2 regions of the Tessaracoccus palaemonis genome follow, and region 2 is predicted to be linked to the other one. Evidence: riboswitches for the same ligand, from Rfam matches in the RefSeq annotation. Region 2 holds a riboswitch; the other holds the start of a gene.
The links. A riboswitch is a leader RNA that binds a small molecule or an ion and turns the genes downstream of it on or off. The one in region 2 is predicted to bind cobalamin.
Positions count from the first base shown of each region.

Region 1: another riboswitch for cobalamin. It lies ahead of KDB89_RS05840 (energy-coupling factor ABC transporter permease); the one in region 2 lies ahead of KDB89_RS03645 (ABC transporter substrate-binding protein).

Region 1 is NZ_CP079216.1:1,298,558-1,305,336, reverse strand. Features, by position in the region: gene cobBC (bifunctional hydrogenobyrinic acid a,c-diamide synthase/histidinol phosphate aminotransferase CobBC) at 1-1,353, opposite strand, end outside; gene cobO (cob(I)yrinic acid a,c-diamide adenosyltransferase) at 1,347-1,946, opposite strand; gene cbiT (precorrin-6Y C5,15-methyltransferase (decarboxylating) subunit CbiT) at 1,973-2,563, shown strand; gene KDB89_RS05855 (energy-coupling factor ABC transporter ATP-binding protein) at 2,553-3,371, opposite strand; gene cbiQ (cobalt ECF transporter T component CbiQ) at 3,368-4,132, opposite strand; gene KDB89_RS05845 (energy-coupling factor ABC transporter substrate-binding protein) at 4,122-4,475, opposite strand; gene KDB89_RS05840 (energy-coupling factor ABC transporter permease) at 4,468-5,154, opposite strand; cobalamin riboswitch at 5,191-5,334, opposite strand; gene KDB89_RS05835 (precorrin-8X methylmutase) at 5,383-6,036, shown strand; gene KDB89_RS05830 (CbiX/SirB N-terminal domain-containing protein) at 6,044-6,779, opposite strand, start outside.
Region 2 is NZ_CP079216.1:821,420-828,198, forward strand. Features, by position in the region: gene glmS (glutamine--fructose-6-phosphate transaminase (isomerizing)) at 1-736, shown strand, start outside; gene KDB89_RS03625 (ABC transporter ATP-binding protein) at 741-1,505, opposite strand; gene KDB89_RS03630 (ATP-binding cassette domain-containing protein) at 1,505-2,314, opposite strand; gene nikC (nickel transporter permease) at 2,301-3,122, opposite strand; gene KDB89_RS03640 (ABC transporter permease) at 3,119-4,054, opposite strand; gene KDB89_RS03645 (ABC transporter substrate-binding protein) at 4,057-5,613, opposite strand; cobalamin riboswitch at 5,758-5,940, opposite strand; gene KDB89_RS03650 (ATP-grasp domain-containing protein) at 6,013-6,779, shown strand, end outside.

The DNA.
Region 1 (6,779 bases), 480 kb from region 2:
CAGGTCGGGCGCCGGTCGTTGGGCGTACCCGTGCACGGCGTCGGCGAAGCGCTGCGCGAGCTGCGGAGCTCCGGCCCAGTGGGTGTGGAGGTAGGAGGCGTGCAGGGTGGCGGAGGCGACGCCGTCGGGGCGGCCGTCGAGCAGCCACGCCGGCGGGTCGCCCGCGTCGCAGTGGGTCCGGTGGAACTCGTGGCCCGTCACCGTCTCGCCGACCCGGCCGAGCAGCGTGTCGCGTCCCGTCGTGGCCGAGCGGTAGCCCATGGTCAGTCGTGCGGTCATGGCCGAGGTGTGCGGGAGCGCCCCGACCATCGGGTGGCCGTCGAGCTCGCGGCAGAGGTACAGCAGGCCGGCGCACTCGGCGACGGTCGGCATGCCGTCGGCGACCGCTTCGCGCACAGCCTCGCGCAGCGAGGCGTTGCCGGCCAGGTCCGTGGCGTGCATCTCGGGGAATCCACCGCCGATCCACAGTCCGGCGGCGCCCTCGGGCAGGGCGGTGTCGGTCATGGGGTCGAAGGTGACGGGGAGGCAGCCGGCGGCCCGGAGGAGCTCGTCCGTCTCGGGGTAGCGGAACGTGAAGGCGCGACCACCGGCGACTGCGACGACCGGGCGGCGGTCCGACGGCGGGGAGACGACGGCGGCCGGGTCCCAGGGCGTCGCCTCCAGCGGGCCGGCCGTCCCGGCGATCCGTCGCAGCGCGTCGAGGTCGAGGTGCTCGGCGACGACGGCCCCCATCGCCTGGATGCCGGCATCGTCGCGCTCGGCGGCGGGCACGAGGCCGAGGTGGCGCGAGGGCGCCTCGATGTCGAGTTTGCGGGGCAGCACCCCGAGGACGGGGATGCCGAGCGGCGCCAGCGAGTCGCGGATCTCGGCCTCGTGGCGCGGGCTGCCGACCTGGTTCAGCACCACGCCGGCGATGCGGATCGTGGGGTCGAAGGAGGCCATGCCGAGCACGAGTGCGCCGACGCTGCGGGACGTGTGGCGGGCATCGACCACCAGCAGGACAGGTGCGTCGATGAGGCGGGCGACGTGGGCCGTGCTGGCGAACCCGCCGGTCCCGAGCTGCCCGTCGAACAGCCCCATCACGCCCTCGACGATCGCGATGTCGGCGTCCGCGGAGCCGTGTTCGAACAGGGGCGCGATGAGTTCCTCGCCGCAGAGGAACGGGTCGAGGTTGCGGCCGGGGCGGCCGGCGGCGAGCGTGTGGTAGCCGGGGTCGATGTAGTCGGGCCCGACCTTGAACGGTGCGACGCGGGTGCCGCGCGACGCGAGCGCCGCCATCACGCCGGTCGCGACGGTGGTCTTGCCGTGGCCGGAGGCCGGCGCGGCGATGACGACGCGGGGGATGCTCACCATTCGATGCCCGCCTGCCCGCGCTGCCCGTTGTCGAAGGGGTGCTTGATCTTGCGCATCTCGGTGACGAGGTCGGCGACGTCGACGATGGCCTGCGGGCAGCGCCTGCCGGTGATCACGACGTGCTGCGTGCCCGGCCTGGCCCGGAGCGCCTCGGCCACCTCGTCGGCGTCGATCCAGCCCCAATCCATCGGGTAGGTGAACTCGTCGAGGATCCAGAGGCGGTGGCGCTGCTCCGCGAGGCCCTCGCGGATGTACTCCCAGCCCTCGACCGCGGCCTCCCGCGCCTCCACCTGCTGCCCGTCGCCCCGGCGGGTCCAGGACCAGCCGGTGCCCATCTGCTCCCACGTGACGGCGCCGGAGAGCCCGCCGAGCCGGGTCAGCGCGTCGCGCTCCCCCGTGCGCCAGGTCGCCGACTTCACGAACTGGTAGACGCCCACATCCCAGCCCTGGGCCCAGCCGCGCATCGCCACGCCCATGGCGGCCGAGGTCTTGCCCTTGCCGTCGCCGGTGTTGACGAGCACGACGGGGCGGCGGCGACGCTCGGCGGTCGTCAGGCCGTCATCGGGGACGACGGGGGTCGTTCCTCTGGTCATCGGTCCTCCGTGGTTAGGATCGCATCGTGATCATCGACCGCGACCAGGCCCTGTTCGGCTCCGCCCCCGGGCTGCCCGACGACGCTTTCGCCCACGACGGGCTCATCACCAAGCGCGTGGTGCGCGCCAGCGCCCTCGCCCACCTGCGCCCCCTGCCGGGCCAGCTGCTGTGGGACGTCGGCACCGGCGCCGGTTCGATCAGCGTCGAATGGTGCCGGGGTGCGGACGGCGCGCGCGCCATCGGGATCGAGCGCCGCGCCGAGCGCGCCGAGCGCGCACTGGCCAACGCCGACCGGCTCACCGCGCCCGGCGCGTTCACGCTGGCCGAGGGCGACGCCGAGGAGGTGCTGCGCGAGCTGCCCGCCCCGCATGCGGTGTTCGTCGGCGGGGGTGGCTCCATGAGGGTGCTGGAGATCGCGCACGCCGCCCTGCCCGAGGGCGGGCGCCTGGTGCTGCACGGCGTGACGATCGAGGCCGAGACGCTGGCCGTGGCCGCACAGGAGCGCTGGGGCGGCGAACTCAGCCGCATCCAGGTGGAGACGGCGGCACCGCTCGGCGGCCTGCGCGGCTGGACCCCGGCCCGCACCGTCATCCAGTGGGCGCTGGTCAAGGAGTAGCACGCGCCACCTCCCTCACGGACGCGACGATGTCGTCCACCGTGCGGGGCAGCGGCGACGTCGGCAGGCCGAGGCGGCGGCACAGCTCGAGCTGCCACGGGCTGCGCAGGCGCGCCGCCGCGAGGAGGGAAGCGTCGGCCAGCAGCAGCGGCGACCCCTGACGGACGGTGTGGTCGTGCACCACCGCGACCTCGTCGGCCCAGCTGAGAGCGAGGTCGACGTCGTGCGTGGCCAGCACGACCGTGACGCTGAGCCCCGCGAGGGTCGACATCAGCTCCTCGACGCCCGCGGGGTCCAGGCCGGCCGTCGGCTCGTCGAGCAGCAGCACGCGCGGCCGCATCGCCACGGCCCCCGCGATCGCGACGCGCTTGCGTTCGCCGTAGCTGAGCTGGTGCGTCGGGCGCTCGGCCAGGTGCGTGACGGACAGCAGCTCCAGCGCCTCATCGACGCGGGCCGCGGCCTCGTCGTCGCTGAGCCCGAGGTTGAGCGGACCGAAGGAGACGTCCTGGCGGACGTCGGCGGAGAACAGCTGGTCGTCGGGGTCCTGCAGGACCAGCTGGCAGAAGCGGCGGTGACGGCGCAGGTCGTCGCGGTGGTGGCCGACGGGCTGACCGTCGGCGCGGATCTCGCCCGCGTGCGGCCTCAGCGCCCCCGACAGGGACCTGAGCAGGGTGGTCTTCCCGGACCCGTTCGCGCCGAGCAGCGCGACGCGCCGCCCCTCGTGGATCTCGACGGTCGCGCCGTCGAGCACCGGGGGTCGGCCGTGGAAGCCGGCGACGAGCGCCGAGGCGCTGAGCAGGGCGGTCATGCCGCCGCCCACGTGGCGACCCACACGGCCGAGACGACGGCCAGGGTCATGGCGATGAAGGCCCAGGAGCGTTCCCGGCGGGGGCTGAGCGTGACGAGCGCATCCTCGAAGCCACGGCCCTCGAGCCCCTCCTGCAGCCGGACGGCCCGCTGCCAGCTCCGCAGCATGATGCTGCCGGTGGTTCCGGCGGCGGTGTGCATGCGGCGCCGCCAGGAGGCGTCGTCGCCCAGCCTGGCCCGCTGGGCCTGGTGCACGGCCCAGGTGGTGCCGAGCAGCACGAACAGCATGCGGTAGGTCAGCGAGGCGATCTCCAGCAGCGTGTCCGGCACGTGCAGCGCGCGCATCCAGGTGAGCAGGTCGACCATGGGCGTGGTGGTGGCCAGCACCATGACGGCGAGCGTGCCGGCGATGCCGTGAGCCAGCAGGCCGAGGGCCGTCGCCAGGCCGGTGGCGCTGACCCGCAGGGGCCCGATCCCCCAGCCGTCGGCCCCGATGTGCACGGCGACCGGCAGCGCCCCGACGAGCAGGAACGCGAGCGGGGCGGCCATCACGGTGGCGAGCAGCGCCGGGCTTATCCGGGCGGAGCCGAGGATGAGGACCAGGGAGATGGCGGCGACCAGGGCGCAGCCCGGCCACGGGTCGGTCAGCAGCGCGGTCAGGATGAGCGCGACGCTGAGGGCGACCTTCTCGCCGACGCGACGACGCCGCCAGGGGCTGGCCCAGGCGGCATCGTCGATCGCTGACTCGTGGTTACTGCTCATCGCCCGCGGGGGCAGCCTCGGGCTGCGGGGCCTCCTGCAGCTCCTTCGCCTTGACGGCGCGACCGCGGAAGTTGCCCAGCACGAAGCCGACGATGCCGGCGCCGAGGGCGGCCTGGATGGCGAAGAGGCCGGACTCGATCTCGCCGGAGCCGGGCTCCCAGATCGGGCTGAACCACGGCTCGACGCCGTGCTCCTCCAGCACCTCGGTGACGACGGAGTCGGTCCCGACGAACCCTTCCTCGCCTTCGGCGGGCTGCGGGGCCATCGCGAAACTGAACACGAAGATGACGACGATCACGGCCAGCAGGGCCAGGCCGATGAACCAGTCCTTGCGCTTAAACATGAGCGGCCGCCTTCTCGGTCTGGGGCATGACGCCCAGGCGGATCATCTGGTCGGGCGCGACACGCGCGAAGAATCCGAAGAGCAGGATGCCGAGGACTCCCTCAGCGACGGCCAGCGGGATCTGCGTGACGGCGAAGATGCCCAGGAACTTGGCCGCGGCCCCGAGGAGTCCGGTGACCTCGTCCGGGTACGCGATGGCCAGCTGGAAGCTGGTGACGACGTAGGTGACCAGGTCGGCGAAGAAGAACGCGAGGAAGACACCCAGCCACATGGGGCCGCCGAACTTCTTCACGAGCTTCCAGCACGCGTAGCCCGCCCACGGGCCGGCGATCGCCATGGAGAACACGTTGGCGCCCAGCGTGGTGATGCCGCCGTGCGCCAGCAGCAGCGCCTGGAACAGCAGGACGATGGTGCCGAGGAAGGCCATCACGGGAGGCCCGAAGAGCACGGCTCCGGCTCCGGTGCCCGTCGGGTGCGACGACGAGCCGGTCACGGACGGGAGCTTGATGGCGGACAGGACGAAGGTGAAGGCGCCGGCGGCCGCGAGCAGCAGCTTGTTCTCCGGCGATTCCTTGGCCTTGCGGATCACGGCGCGGGCGCCGTGCACGACGAAGGGGGCAGACGCGGCGTACCACACCGCGCATTCGAGGGGAGGGAGGAATCCCTCAGCGATATGCATCGCCGAACTCCTTTGTCCGGGATTACGCGTCCCGGCGGTCAAGGCTCGGAGAAGGCCAGTTCCTGACTTCCGCCCCGTGGGGCGGCTCACAGTGGCGCGACCGTCCCGGATCATCCCCGGGTTCCTGGCGTCTCTTCCGAACGATTCTGTGGTTGTGGAACCAACTACAGCACGTCGTAATGCGGCCCGCAAGGCGGGGTGGGTTAAGCGTGTTCTAGGGTGGCGCACGTGTCGAACCCCTACCTGCGCACCGGCTCCGAGATCTACGAGGAGTCCTTCCGGATCATCCGCGCCGAGACCGATCTGACCCGCTTCCCCGCCGACGTGAGCCGCGCCGTCGTGCGCATGGTGCACGCCGCCGGCGACCCCTCGATCGCCGACGACGTCGCCTTCACCCCAGGCGTCGTCGCGGCGGCCAACGCCGCCCTCCGAGCCGGGGCCCCCATCCTGTGCGACTCCTCGATGGTGGCGACCGGCATCATCTCGTCGCGGCTGCCGGCGCGCAACGAGGTCATCTGCCACATCAAGGACGAGGCGATCGCCCGCGACGCCGCCTACCGCGGCATCACCAAGACCATGGCCGCCGTCGACGCGTGGGCCCCCCGGCTCGACGGGGCCGTCGTCGCCATCGGCAACGCCCCGACGGCGCTGTTCCGGCTGCTGGAGGTCGTCGCCGAGACCGGCGCCCGACCGGCCGCGGTGATCGGCATCCCCGTCGGCTTCGTGGGCGCCGCCGAGTCGAAGGAGGCCCTGATCGGGTCCCCGCTCGCCCTCGAGTACCTCGTCGTGCGCGGTCGCCGTGGCGGCAGCGCCATGACGGTCGCCGCGGTCAACGCCATCGCGAGCACCGACGAGCTGACCAACACCTCCCGGCAGGACTGAGGGACTCTCAGGACCGCCCGACGGGCTCCGCGATCGCCTGCCGCACGTCCTCGGAGCCCACGATGGCCTCGAGCACGTGCCGGGAGCGACGCGGGTTGCGGTCGCCGACGACCGCCACCGTCAGGTGCCCGACGCCCCGCGACGCGGCCGTGTACGCGGTGCCCTGCACCGCGTCGTCGGCGCGCACGCAGAAGGTGTGGCGCCGCTCCGCCTCGGCCACGACGCGGGCGTTGACGCCCGGATCGTCGGTGTCGGCCAGCACGTACCAGGCGCCCTCAAGGTCGCCCTCCGCGAACTCACGGCGCTCCCACGCGATGTCCCCCGCGGCCGCGAGGGCCGCCAGCGCCCCAGTGGCCGTCGGGGAGACGAGCGTGACCCGCGCCCCGGCCGCGAGCAGCTTCGGCACGCGGCGGGTGGACACGACGCCGCCGCCGACCACGACGACGCGGCGGCCGGTCAGCAGCAGCCCCGCGACGTAGGCGGGCGACCCCTCCGCGGCCGCCTCCGGCATCGCCTCGCGGTACCGGTCGATCACGACCTCGGCGAGCTCGTCGCAGTCCCCGATGACCTCGGCCACGCGGACCCGGGCGTCGGGGTGCGCCGCGGCCCAGGCCTCGGCCTGCTCGAAGGTCCAGGTGCGCAGCCGGCCGGGGAAGATCCAGTGGCCCATCACGAGCAGCTGCCGGTGCCCGGCGGCGTACGCGCGGTCGAGGCCCTCGGGAAGGCTGGGGCGGGTGACCTGG
Region 2 (6,779 bases):
CCGCGTCATCGCGATCTGCAACACCAACGGCGCCACCATCCCGCGCGAGTCCGACGCGGTCATCTACACGCACGCCGGCCCCGAGATCGGCGTCGCGTCCACCAAGGGCTTCACCACGCAGCTGATCGCCTGCTACCTGCTGGGGCTCTACCTGGCCCAGGTCCGCGGCATGAAGTACGGCGACGAGATCGCCGCGCTGCTGCAGGAGCTGGAGCGGATGCCCGAGCGGATGCAGGGCATGCTCGACGCGCAGCAGCAGATCCTCGACCTCGCCGAGGAGCTGAAGGAGGAGAAGTCGTTCCTGTACCTCGGTCGCCACGTCGGCTACCCGATGGCGCTGGAGGGGGCACTGAAGCTCAAGGAGATCGCCTACCTGCACGCCGAGGGCTTCGCCGCGGGCGAGCTGAAGCACGGCCCGATCGCGCTGGTCTCCGAGGGCCTGCCGATGTTCATCGTCGTGCCGCCGAAGGGGCGCGACCAGCTGCGCGACAAGGTCGTGTCCAACATCTCGGAGGTCCGCGCCCGCGGCGCCCGCACGATCGTGCTGGCCGAGGGCTGCGACGACGAGGCCCGCGCGGCGGCCGACGTGTTCATCGAGCTGCCGCACGTCTCGACGCTGCTGCAGCCCCTGGTCGCGATCCTGCCCCTGCAGCTGTTCGCCTGTGAACTGGCGACGCTGCAGGGGCACGACGTGGATCAGCCGAGGAACCTGGCCAAGTCCGTCACGGTCGAGTGACGGCTCAGTCCTCGAACAGTCGGATCAGCTCGCGCGTGTAGCTGTCCCGGCCGTCGTCGAACAGCTCGTCGCGGTGGAACTCGTCGACGATCCGTCCGCCGCGTAGCACGATGGAGCGCTCGCTCATGAACTGGACGGCGGACAGGTCGTGCGAGATGAACACGGCCGAGATGCCGAGTCGGTCCTTCAGGTCCTGCAGCAGGTTCAGCACCCGGGCCTGGATGGAGACGTCCAGGCTGGCGGTGGGCTCGTCGAACACCATCAGCGTCGGCTCGACGCTGATGGCCCGGGCGATGGCCACGCGCTGTTTCTCGCCGCCGCTGAGCTCCCCGGGCTTGCGGTCGAGGACCGACTTCGGCAGCTGGACCAAGTCCAGCAGCCGGACGGCGACCTCGCGGGGAGTGCCGGGATCGACGAAGCTCGGGCAGACGTCGCCGCGGATGCGCAGCGGCTCCATCAGCGACTCGAACATCGTGAGCTTCGAGTTGAAGGAGCTCGCCGGGTTCTGGAACACGACCTGCAGCCGCTGCCTTGACTCCTTCAGCGCGCCGCCGCGGAGCCCGACCAGGGACCGCCCTTCGAGGAGCACGTCGCCCGAGTCGGGCCGCTCCAGGGTGAGCAGGCAACGGGCGAGCGTCGACTTGCCGGAGCCTGACTCGCCGACGATGCCGAGGCACTCGCCGGGGCCGACGGTCAGCGACACCCCGTCGACGGCGCGCACGTCGCCGTAGGTCTTGACGAGGTCACGGATCTCGAGGACGGGGGACATCACGCCACTCCTTCCAGTGCGACGGGCAACCTGGCAGGGATGTTCCGCAGGGGCGGGATGGCCGCGATCAGGTTGCGGGTGATGGCTGCCTTGGGGGCGGTGAAGATGTCGGAGACGGTGCCCCGCTCCTTCACGCACCCGTCCTGCATGATCGCCATGGTGTCGGCGAACTTCCCGGCGAGGCGCAGGTTGTGCGTGATGAACAGCACCGAGCAGCCCTTCTCCTTCTGGATGTCGGCCAGCTGATCCAGCACCAGCGAGGCGTTGACCGCGTCCAGCGCGGTCGTCGGCTCGTCGGCGATGATCAGGGCAGGGTCGAGCAGGATCGCCGCAGCGAGCGCGGCCCGCTGCAGCTGCCCGCCGCTGACCTGGAACGGGTAGCGGTGCAGCAGGTCTCCCGGCAGGGAGAGCCGCTCCAGCGTCGCGGCCGCGTGCTCGCGGCGGCGCTCCGGCTTCCAGTCGGTGTGCGCCTTGAGCACCTCGTCCAGCTGCTTCCCGATCCGGTAGTACGGGGAGAAGGCCTGCTGGTAGTCCTGGAACACGTAGGCGATCCGGTTGCCACGCAGCTCGCGGTAGCCGGCCTTCGACAGCGTCAGGAGGTCCGCGCCGTCGAACATGAGCCGGTCAGCCGTCCTCGTGAGGCCGCGCGGGAGCAGGTCGGCGATCGAGAAGGCCGAGACCGACTTACCCGATCCGGACTCGCCGATGACGGCGAGCCACTCACCCTTGTCAATGGTCAGGTCGATGCCGTGCACCAGCTCCTGGGTGGCCGTGGAGACGCGAAGGCCGGAGATCTCAAGCAGCGACATCGACGTCCTCCTTCCGCGCCCCGCCGGTGGCGTAGCGCTGCTGCAGCTGGTCGCCCAGCCAGTTGGCGGCCACGACGACGATCAGGATCGCGCAGCCGGGGATGATCATCAGGTACGGCGCGGTGACGAAGTAGGTCTGCGCCTCGTTCAGCATCGAGCCCCACTCCGGGGCGGGCGGCTGGACGCCGAGGCCCAGGTAGGACAGCGAGGCGACCAGCAGGATGACCTTGCCGATGTCGAGCGTCGCCAGCGCCAGGACAGGGCCGATCACGTGCGGCATCATGTGCCGGCGGAGGATCGAGAACGTCGAGGCACCCGAGATGGTGGACACCTGCAGGTAGTCCTTGGCCTTCTCCTGCATCACCACGCTGCGGGTGAGTCGGGCGTAGCCGACCCACTTGACGATCACGATCGCGAGCACCAGGTTGCCGAAGCCGGCGCCGAGGATGCCGGCGATGATCATGGCGACGATGTACTCGGGCAGGGCCATGAAGGCATCCACCACGCGCATCAGCGCCCAGTCGAGGCGGCCGCCGCGGAAACCGGCGATCAGGCCGATGGGCACGCCGATGACCACGGAGATGGCCAGGGCGAGCACGGTGAGGCCGACGGTGGTCTGGCCGCCGGTGAGGATGCGGCTGAACACGTCACGCCCGAGCTGGTCGGTGCCGAACCAGTGCTCCCAGCCAGGTGGCTGCAGGCGGGCGGTCAGGTCGACCAGGTTGGGGTCGTGCGGGGCGATCAACGGGCCGAACGCCAGCAGGACGAGCAGCACCACCACGATCGCGATCAGGATGCGTTGCTTCATGCGCGGGCCTTTCCCTTGAGCGAGATGGCCGGGTCGAGCCAGCGGTAGGACAGGTCGACCAGCGTGTTGATGAGGAACACGATGACGCCGATCAGGATGATGAAGGCCTGGATCACCGCGTAGTCGCGGCGGGTCAGGGCCTCGAGCATCAGCTTGCCGACGCCGGGGATACCGAAGATCTTCTCCACCACGACCGTGCCGCCGAGCAGCGAGCCCAGGCTCACGCCGGCGATCGTGACGACGGGGATCAGGCTGGCCCGCAGGATGTGGCGGAAGAAGATCACCTGCTCGCCGAGACCGCGGGACCTGGAGGCCCGGACGAAGTCGAGGTCCTGCGACTCGATCAGGGAGTTGCGCAGGATCTTGATGTACGGCGGGGCGACCGCGAACGCGAGAGCCACGGTGGGCAGGATCATTCCCCCGTCGCCCATGCCCATGGAGGGGACGACGCCGAGGCGGACCGAGAAGACGTTGAGCATGACCAGCGCCAGCCAGAAGGTGGGGATGGAGGCGCCGAGCATGCAGAAGGCGAGGACCCCGCGGTCGGGCCAGCGCCCGGCGAACCGGGCGCCGACCGCGCCCAGGATGGCGGCGAGGATCAGTGCGAGCGCCAGCGCGTAGCCGGCCAGCATCAGCGTCGCCGGGAAGGCCTTGCCGATCTCCGCGATCACGGGTTGACCTGTCATGGCCGACGTGCCGAAGTCGAGGTGGGCAAGGCTGCCCAGGTACGCGAGGTACTGCTGCCAGATGGGCATGTTCAGGCCCAGTTCCTCGCGCAGTGCCTCGATCTGCTCGTTCGTCACGGCGACCGTGTCGATGCGCAGCATCGACAGCACCACGTCGCCCGGGGCCAGCTTGACCACCGCGAAGGCGACCAGGGTGAGGAGCCAGAGGAACACCAGCCCCTCACCCAGCTTCTTGAGAGCGACCATGGTCAGTTGATGTCCAGATCCTTGGTGATCATCTGGAACTCGAACTCGTTGGCCGGCGTCTTCCAGCCCGTCACCGTGTCCTTGAAGGCCGCGGACTCGTTGGGGACCGTGATGTAGCTGTTGTACGCCTCGGCGTCGATGTACTCGGCGATCTCGCGGGTCTGCTCGGTGCGGGAATCCACGTCGACCTCCTTGTTGAAGGCGTCCAGCATGGACTGCAGCGTCGGGTCATCGAGGCGGCCGTGGTTCTGCGCGGCGTCCGCGCCGAAGGCGCTGTTCAGGAAGAAGGCGCCGTCGCCCCGGGAGATGGTCAGCAGGGAGTAGGTGACCAGGTCCCAGTCGCCCTGGGGCAGGTACTCGTCGATGTTCTCGGCGACGTAGATCTCCATGTCGATGCCGACCTGGCGGGCCTGGTCCTGCACGATCTGCGCGATCTGCGGGAGTTCGGCGCGCGCCACGTACGTGGCCATCTTCAGTGAGAGGGGCTGGCCGTCACGGGTGACCTTGCCGTCGGCGACGTCGAGGCCGGCGGCCTCGAAGTGCTGCAGAGCAGCCTCGACGCCGAACTCGTGCTCGGTGGTCTCGGGGGAGAAGGGCCAGTCGCCGGGGAAGACGTTGTAGGCGACGGTGGCCTGGCCGCCCATCACGGTGTCGACGATCGACTGGCGGTCGACCAGCGCGTCGATGCCGCGCCTGAACTCCTCGTTGTTCCACAGGTCGGCGTTGGCGCCGGAGTAGTTGTAGAGGAGGTGGTAGACCCGGGTGCCGGACACGGTGTCCACGGTCAGCGACTCGTCGGCCTCCAGCGTGGGGAGGCTCTCGAGGCCGGGGCGGTAGATGATGTCGGCGTCTCCGGACTGCAGGGCCATGACGCGGGCGTTGGAGTCCTCGTTGGCGGTCATGACGACCTTGTCGAGCTTTGCGGTGCCGTCCCAGTAGCTGTCGTTGCGGCTCAGCACGGCCTCGCCGGCGATGTCGAAGCTGTCGAACTTGAAGGCGCCCGTGCCGACCGGCAGGTCGCCCTCGGCGTCGACGTCGGTGATGACGGCGTTGAAGTGCACCAGGTTCGAGATGAGGGCGGGGTACACGTCGGCGGTGGTGATGCTCAGCGTGTGCTCATCGACCACCTCCATCGAATCGATGGTGAGCGCGGCCGCGACGCCGGGGTTGACGTCGATGCTGTCCTGCAGGCTGGCCATGACCTTCTCGGCAGTCATCGGCTCGCCGTTGTGGAACTCGACGCCCTCCCGGAGATGGAAGGTCCAGTGCTGCGCGTCGTCGGTGTCCCAGCTCTCCGCCAGCCAGGGGTAGAGCTCGAGGGTGTCGGGGTCGAAGCCGACGAGGGTCTCGACGGCACCGGAGTTGAGGATGAATGAGGCCTGCACCTGGTGGGCGTCGGTGGTGTTGGCGGGGTAGACCGTCACGAAGTTGAGGGTCTTGTCCGCGGCGGTGGCGTCCGCGGTGGAGTCGCTGCTGCCGGAGCCGCAGGCGGCGAGCGCGAGGCTGGCGGCTGCCGCCAGCGCGGTGAGTGCCCGGGCGAGCGTGGAAGCTCGTTTCATGGTTGAGTGCCTTTCAGGAGCCACGCCGGGAGTCGGCGTCGAGGTGTGGTTCCTGACGCGCGGGAGCGGGCGCTACGAAGGCGCGACCGACGGCTCCTGCCACCAGCCGGTGCAGGCGTCGATCCGAAGTCCGTGTCGCGGGACCCGTCAACCCACAAGGCCGACTGTTTTCGGGCTCAGGGTCATCCTTCTCCGGTGCCTTCCCAGGATCTCTCCCAGTGGCATCCAAACCGGAGTCGTCACCTATACCGCTGCGCGTCAGTCCCGGATTCTCACCGGAGTTCCAGGTGCCCTTTTGGGGCACCGCCAGCCTTGCGGAGAGAGCCTAACCCGCGCTGAGGGCGAAGTGGCTGGCGGGGTACGTTTACTTATCCGAAACGACAACCAGGAGGATCGATGGTGAGTGTGCAGGTGGCCACCGCGGAGCCCTACCTCGGCGTCAACCCGGACGACAACCTGCTGCTCGCGTCGCTGCACCGGGCCGGGGCCGACGCGACGCTGGCCGCGTGGGACGACCCGGCACAGGCATGGGACTGCGACGCGGTGATCCTCAGGTCCACCTGGGGTTACCAGAGCCGGATCCCGGACTTCCTCGGCTGGCTCGACCGGCTCGACGAGGCCGGCTGCGCGGTGCTGAACCCGACGCAGATGGTGCGCGACAACATCGACAAGGCCGTGCAGTTCGAGTGGCTCGACAGGCTGGGCATCCAGCGGATCCCCGAGTTCCGGATCGACCGGCGGGCGCCTGCCGACAGGCTCGTCGGGCAGCTGCGGGACCACTTCCCGGACGCCGAGGCGTACGTCGTCAAGCCGAGCATCTCCGCCAGCGGGCACCACACGCTCCTTTTCGATCCCGACCGCAACACGAACCTCCCGTCCGCCACGCTGGAGGAGGTGGTCGCGCTCGTCGACGACGTGATCGCCCGCGACTGGGACCCGGTCGTGATCCTGCAGCCGTACGCCCGGGAGATCGAGCAGGGGGAAACCGCCGTCGTGTTCATCGGCGGGGCCTACAGCCACGCCTTCACGCGTTTCCCGGGGGTGATCGCGGGGGGCCGCGGAGCGGAGGTCACGCAGGCGGCCCCGGAACAGGTGGCGCTCGCGGACCGGGTGCTGGCGGGCCTCCCGACCATGCCCGCCTACGCGCGCGTCGACCTCATCTCCAC